Regions from separate parts of the Enterocloster bolteae genome, predicted to be linked through region 1. Evidence: riboswitches for the same ligand, from Rfam matches in the RefSeq annotation. Region 1 holds a riboswitch; each other region holds the start of a gene.
The links. Region 1 has a riboswitch for FMN ahead of ribD (bifunctional diaminohydroxyphosphoribosylaminopyrimidine deaminase/5-amino-6-(5-phosphoribosylamino)uracil reductase RibD). Riboswitches for the same ligand answer to the same signal wherever they lie in the genome.

Region 1 (2,261 bases):
CCAGACCTTCCGCGCCCTCCAGCACATAGTCGGCACAGCGCCCCATGATAACACAGCTCTCCTCCGCCGCCAGCTTTCGTATAACCTCGGACTGGAACCGGAACAGATTGTCCGCCGACACCAGGTCGGAGCCAAAGGAAGGACTTCCCTTTTCCGGGGTCAGGCTCTTGATAATCTTATACAAAAGCTTGTTTCCCGCCTTCTCGTCTGCCAGATAGTAATAGCTCTCCTTGATACCGCTTTGGTCTGAATTCATGCGCAGGATATTCTTGTCATAGAAATGGATTCCCAGTTCCTTGGCCAGCCTGGCGCCGATTTCACTGCCGCCGCTGCCGTACTGTCTGCCAATGGTCACAATGAGTTTCTTTCCTTCCTTCATACGCCCATCCTCCTGTTCTGACAGCGCAGGCCCACGCCTGCTTCCATGGTTTGCTTTCATGGTTTCATTATAGCACAATGCGCCCTGAGATTTAACCGTTATTCCAAAAATCCTTCTTGACATACCGCCGCACAGTGCTTATAATAACACTCAATTGAATAATATCTTCAGGGCAGGGTGCAATTCCCTACCGGTGGTACAGCCCACGAGCCGCAAGGCATGATTCGGTGAAACTCCGAAGCCGACAGTACAGTCTGGATGAAAGAAGATGGAACGATGACATGGACGCGCTTATGCGCTTTTTGTGGCTGGTTGAAAGTGCCCTGGAATGAACTATCATTCCAGGGCTTTTGTGTACCTCCCACCCCCATGCCCTCCATATGGCACAGAAACTGTGCCTTGGGTTTTATATTTTCTGCCTTGAACGATACCGGTTCAAGGCATTTTTTATAGCTGTTTTTTACAGCTATGAACCAGGGGACAGGCCATGGCTGCGCCATGCGTGTCCCATCATTTGTAAAGGAGGCACCGCATTGAACGATTCTGATTACATGTCCATCGCACTGAAACTGGCCAGAAAGGGCTGCAAAAAGGTCAGCCCCAATCCCATGGCGGGTGCTGTCATTGTCAGGGAGGGCCGTATCATCGGACAGGGCAGCCACCTTTATTTCGGTGGGCCCCATGCAGAGCGGAATGCCCTTGCATCCCTGACCGAATCTCCCAGGGGCGCAACCCTGTATGTAACCCTGGAGCCCTGCTGCCATCACGGCAAGACCCCGCCCTGCACGGATGCCATCATAGAAAGCGGCATCCGCCGGGTGGTCATAGGCACAAGAGATCCCAATCCCATGGTATCCGGCAAGGGCACCAAAATCTTAGTAGCCAACGGCATTGAAGTGACAGAAGGTATTCTGGAAGAAGAATGCAGGGAACTCAACCACGTATTCTTCCACTACATAAAGACCGGCCGGCCCCTTGTTATCATGAAATATGCCATGACACTGGATGGCAAGACAGCCACCTTTGCCGGGCATTCCCGATGGATTACCGGGGAGAGAGCGCGCCGAAGGGTCCATGAGGACAGAAGCAGGTATTCTGCTGTCATGTGCGGTGTGGAAACCATACTGGCCGATGATTCCCTGCTTACATGCCGTCTCCCGGATACCAGGAATCCGGTGCGGATTATCTGCGATTCACAGCTTCGCACACCGCCGGATTCCCAGGTCGCTGCCACCTGCTCCCAGGCCAGGACCATACTGGCCACCTGCTGTCCTGACAGGGAAGCATGGCTTCCCTATGAAGAAAAGGGCTGTGAAATCCTCCTCCTTCCGCCCCGTGAGGGACGCGTGGATCTGAATGCCCTCACAGAACGCCTGGGACAGATGGGCATTGACAGCGTCCTGCTGGAAGGCGGTTCCACCCTCAACTGGTCCGCCCTGAACCAGGGAATCGTAAACAGAGTGCAGGCCTATATTTCCCCCGGACTCTTTGGAGGCGCAACCGCCAAAACACCTGTGGGAGGCAGAGGGGTGGAATTCCCATACCAGGGCTTTTCCCTGGGAAAGACCAAAATCACGGTCCTGGACCAGGACATTCTTATCGAAGGGGAGTTGATGCCATGTTCACAGGAATCATAGAGGAAACCGGAATCCTGATGTCTGTTCAGGGCGGTTTATCCGGTTCCCGCCTGGCCGTCAAAGCAGACAGAGTCCTGGAGGACATTCAAAAAGGAGACAGCATTGCCGTCAACGGTGTCTGCCTTACCGCATATTCCTTTGATTCCGGCTGTTTTTATGCGGATGTAATGCCTGAAACCCTGAAGCGTTCCAATCTCGCCCGTCTTCCCGCGGGAAGTCCCCTTAACCTGGAACGGGCCATGACG
Region 2 (2,261 bases), 880 kb from region 1:
TCCTCCATGGCACACCAGAAAGGCCAGCTTCTTAAACCCGTGGTGTACCAGGCTGGTGCTGATATCATACAGCATATGGTAATAGGTGTCGGGTTTCAATGTAATGGAGCCGCAGAAGTTCCTGTGTTCTGTGCTCAGACCTACGGGGATGACCGGAAATACCAGCATGGGAAAATCTGAATCCTCAGATGACGGCTCTCCTTCCAACTCCCTGCGTATATAGTCTGTCATGGCCTCTGCGATGATATCGTCCGTACCCAGAGGCGCCTGGTTTCCGTGCTGCTCCAGCGCGCCCAGGGGAATCAGTACAATGGTTTCATCCTTGTTGACCTGCTCCATCTCTAACCGGGTTAAGTCCCGATAATTTCGTATCATGTGTATAACCTCCTGATTGTTTTTTAACCCGCATTTCCTCACGCGGTTCTCACAGCCGGATAAACTGCCAGCAGTCTGGTGTACAGCAGATATCCCACAAAGCAGTTAAGTCCAAGCTTAATCAGGTTGAAGGGAATGGTAGCTAAAAAGATGAAGGTGGTCAGATCGCTGATGGCCGGATTGACCGCGGCCACCATGGTAATCACCTGGTTCAGAGGGAGTCCCATGGCCGCTGCATAAAGGGGTAGGGTGATAAATGCATTGCAGAAACAGGCGAACAGAGTCCGGATGGGGACGCTGACAGCCAATGACGCGATTGCTGCCCGGCGGGTCTTCCCGCCTTTTTTGTAAACTGCCCACATTGGGATTACAAACAATGCAACTCCGATGAGATTGGCAAATTCCCCTACATACATGGAATTGGTGCCTACCGTGATAAGCTTGATAATGATTTTAATGATTTCCACCCAGGCAGCTGAAGCAGGCCCCATGAGGAACAGGGCAATAATGGACGGAACATCGCTGAAGTCAATCTTGTAAAAGGGCGGCATCATTGGAACGGAAAATTCCAGTGACATGAGGGCGCCGGCAACTGCGGCCAGCATACCGGTGTAAATTAGTTTCTGAATACTCCATTTTGTTTTCATAGCAAATCCTCCTTGATAAGTGCTTTTGATACGGTGGTTCGGCAATGAATGAAGTTCCAGGAAACAAAAAATCTCAGGTTCCGGGGAACCTGAGATTAACTTCATAGTCAATATAAATAAGGGATAACACCCAATATTCATAGGAACAAAATTGTCTTCTCTCATCCAGACTATACTGTCGGTTTTGGAATCACACCAAATCAGCCGCATGCAGCGGGTCGCGGACTATACCGCCGGTAGGGAATTACACCCTGCCCCGAAGAACCTATTCATTTGCTTTTCTCATTTAAAACTATCACAAATAACAATGGATGTCAACTGCAAAAGATGCAGTTTTTTGTTGCTTTTTTCACGATTTTGTTGATAATAGATATAGACGCATGTTTAGGGCATAATCTGACATATAAAAGGCATATTTGACAGGGGAATCGACTTCCGATATACTAGAATGAAACGTATCCCGCGTTTTGTCCTGTCAGGGCCCGGTATTATTGCTGGGATTGATGGATTATAAGGGGCAGGACTCAGGCGGGAAAGCAGTAAGGAGGTATGTATGGATTGGCAGACACTGCTTTGCGACGACCGCATCCGCAGTTACAAGAAACAGTCCTCCACGGACCTGCGGACAGAGTTTGAGAAAGATTATCACCGTATTATCGGCAGTGCATCCTTTCGGCGCCTCCAGGATAAGACCCAGGTGTTTCCGCTGGACAGGAGTGATTTCATCCGTACCAGGCTGACTCACTCCCTGGAGGTTTCATCCCTGGCCAAATCCCTGGGACAGAACATATCGGAGAGCATCCGTACTATTATCAAGGATGAAACCTTTACACCGGAGCATAAGGCGGCGGTGTGTGACATTCTTCAGTGTGCCGGATTGATTCACGATATCGGGAATCCCCCTTTTGGCCACTTTGGCGAGACAGCCATTCAGGATTGGTTTAAGAAGAATCTGGAGAGACTTACATTTAAGGGGAGAACCCTGGCGGAGATTCTGGAACCCCAGATGGTACAGGACTTCTGCCATTTTGAGGGCAATACCCAGGCGTTCAGGGTGGTGACAAGGCTTCATTTCCTGGTGGATGAGCACGGCATGAACTTGACAAAAGCTCTCTTGGGAACTATTATCAAGTATCCGGTATCTTCCCTGGAGATTGACAAGGACAGCGGTGATATCCGAACGAAGAAGATGGGATATTTCCACGGCGACAGGGAGAATTTCCAGGATGTGCAGGAGTC
Region 3 (2,261 bases), 440 kb from region 1:
CAGGAAAAGCTATGCTGCCGGACAGCAGCAGGCACCTGGGAGGCGCGGAGTACACGGTCCAAATCATGGAACAGGCGCCTGTGGTCATATTTGTCCTGAATCCCCTGGGGAAGGGGATGTTTTCTCCCCTCAACGACGAGGACAGGATTTATGAGCTCTGTAATATCCAGTCTGTCAGCGCGGCAATTGAGAATATGCTTTTGGAAGCAACGGATATGGGAATCGGCAGTCTGTGGATCTGCGACATATTCTTTGCCTATGAGGAGCTGTGCGCATGGATGGACTGCGGGGATGAGCTGGTGGCAGCCGTGGCCTTTGGGTATCCGGAGGAATCGCCGCCGCCACGTCCGCGCAAAAAGCTGGAGGACGTGGTAGTCTGGAAGCGCTGAGTCAGAACGTTGGGTTTGAAATGGGGAAATGGGGAAATTATGGCGCAGCCTATTGCCAACCACCCTCATATGTGCTATGATTCAGCTATAATTAAATAAAGTTCTTCGGGGCAGGGTGTGATTCCCTACCGGCGGTAATAGTCCGCGACCCGCTACGGCGGCTGATCTGGTGTGATTCCAGAACCGACAGTATAGTCTGGATGAGAGAAGAAGGTGTGTAAGTGGTAGATGAACAGGCCCCGGATTATTTGCGTATCCGGGGCTTTTATAGTGCACGCATTCCGAAGGACACATATACGCACGTAAGTGACCGGAAAACGGACACCAAGTGCTCATAACGGGCCCCTTCACTAGGTTCGTGGGAGACCTCACCAAGTGAAGGGTCATGTATCGCACGTAAGTGACCAAAATACGGTCACTAAGTGCTCATAACAAGGAGGATAGGGAAATGAAACAGAATCACTTACTCAGTGTAAGGAATGTAACCGTCATGGCCATGTTCGGCGCCCTGGCGGCAGTGCTTATGATTTTTGAGGTGCCGCTTCCATTTATCGCGCCGTCATTTTACGGCATGGATATCAGTGAGGTGCCGGTGCTTGTGGGTACCTTTGCCCTGGGGCCTGTGGCAGGCGTTGTCATGGAACTGGTGAAAATACTGGTGAAGCTGATACTAAAGCCTACCAGCACGGGATTTGTGGGGGAGTTTGCCAATTTTTGCTTTGGATGCTCCCTTGTGCTGCCGGCCGGTATTATTTACAGGCTTAAAAAGACGAAAAAGGGGGCTGTCATGGGAATGGCTGCGGGAACTGTAATCATGACAATTGTGGCTGTGATACTCAATGCGGTTGTTATGCTTCCGTTCTATTCCCATTTCATGCCCCTGGACACCATCATTGCTGCAGGCGCGGCCATCAACCCGGCTATCAGCAATGTGTGGACATTCGTAATCCTGGCTGTAGGCCCCTTTAATATACTGAAAGGCGCCATTGTAAGCCTGCTCACCGCCCTGGTCTATAAAAGGGTCAGCGTTATCATCCATTCGGATTCAGGACGGCGGGCGGTTAAGGCTTCTTAAGGATTAACAGCCGGCGCCGGGTGTGAATGAGATGAGGATACAGCCTGTTTTACCGGAAGCATTTCGATATATCCCCTGGTCCCTATGGGTTCCAGCTGAATTCTGGGATTTTCAGGGTCAGGGGCCAGACCGATGACCGACAGATCGTAACGTTCCATGGCTGTCTGAACCATCTGTATGGCCTGGCAGAAGTCCTCTTCCTCGAAGGGCTCTCCCTGAAACATGAGGTAACTGGCAGCCGGCAGCTGGATTACATCAAAGCCCTCCGGCACAGGACCGCTGTAGTCTGAGGATACTTCCACGCCCTGAACGTATTGGGATGTACCCTCCGGGCGGTATTGTTCGGGGAGCCAGAGGCATAACGGTTCGCCGCTTATGGATTTGATGCTGGTGAGAAGTCCCCACACATCACAGCCGGCTTCATTGCAGTAGGTCATGTAATCATACGCCTGGATGCCCCGCTTAAGGATGACCTTGCGGGCTGGTTTTTCAATGACCTGAATAAATACGTTCTTAATTTGTTCCATATTCATGGGCTCCTTTTCTGTGAATCTGTATTTTACGCCGTAGGGGGTCATCAGATACAGGGGAACGGGATGAGCGGCGTATTCACGGGGATTACAGCCGAATTCGCGGAGAAATGCCCTCTGGTATCCGTCCACGCTTCCGAATCCCAAATCAAAAGCAACATCAATGACTTTGCAGTCCTCGTCCCGCAGCCGCAGGGCGGACCGGGACAGTTTGTAACGCCGGATGTAGTCAGCCGGCGAAAGACCGGTCAGCTTCCTGAACAGCCT

Region 2: another riboswitch for FMN. It lies ahead of CGC65_RS02930 (ECF transporter S component); the one in region 1 lies ahead of ribD (bifunctional diaminohydroxyphosphoribosylaminopyrimidine deaminase/5-amino-6-(5-phosphoribosylamino)uracil reductase RibD).
Region 3: another riboswitch for FMN. It lies ahead of CGC65_RS04840 (ECF transporter S component); the one in region 1 lies ahead of ribD (bifunctional diaminohydroxyphosphoribosylaminopyrimidine deaminase/5-amino-6-(5-phosphoribosylamino)uracil reductase RibD).

The regions. Positions count from the first base shown of each region.
Region 1 is NZ_CP022464.2:1,479,010-1,481,270, reverse strand. Features, by position in the region: gene CGC65_RS06925 (cytidylate kinase-like family protein) at 1-379, opposite strand, end outside; FMN riboswitch at 539-653, shown strand; gene ribD (bifunctional diaminohydroxyphosphoribosylaminopyrimidine deaminase/5-amino-6-(5-phosphoribosylamino)uracil reductase RibD) at 913-2,016, shown strand; gene CGC65_RS06915 (riboflavin synthase) at 1,998-2,261, shown strand, end outside.
Region 2 is NZ_CP022464.2:603,097-605,357, forward strand. Features, by position in the region: gene CGC65_RS02925 (creatininase family protein) at 1-375, opposite strand, end outside; gene CGC65_RS02930 (ECF transporter S component) at 414-1,022, opposite strand; FMN riboswitch at 1,172-1,290, opposite strand; gene CGC65_RS02935 (deoxyguanosinetriphosphate triphosphohydrolase) at 1,576-2,261, shown strand, end outside.
Region 3 is NZ_CP022464.2:1,034,700-1,036,960, forward strand. Features, by position in the region: gene CGC65_RS04835 (nitroreductase family protein) at 1-389, shown strand, start outside; FMN riboswitch at 487-605, shown strand; gene CGC65_RS04840 (ECF transporter S component) at 838-1,464, shown strand; gene CGC65_RS04845 (helix-turn-helix domain-containing protein) at 1,461-2,261, opposite strand, start outside.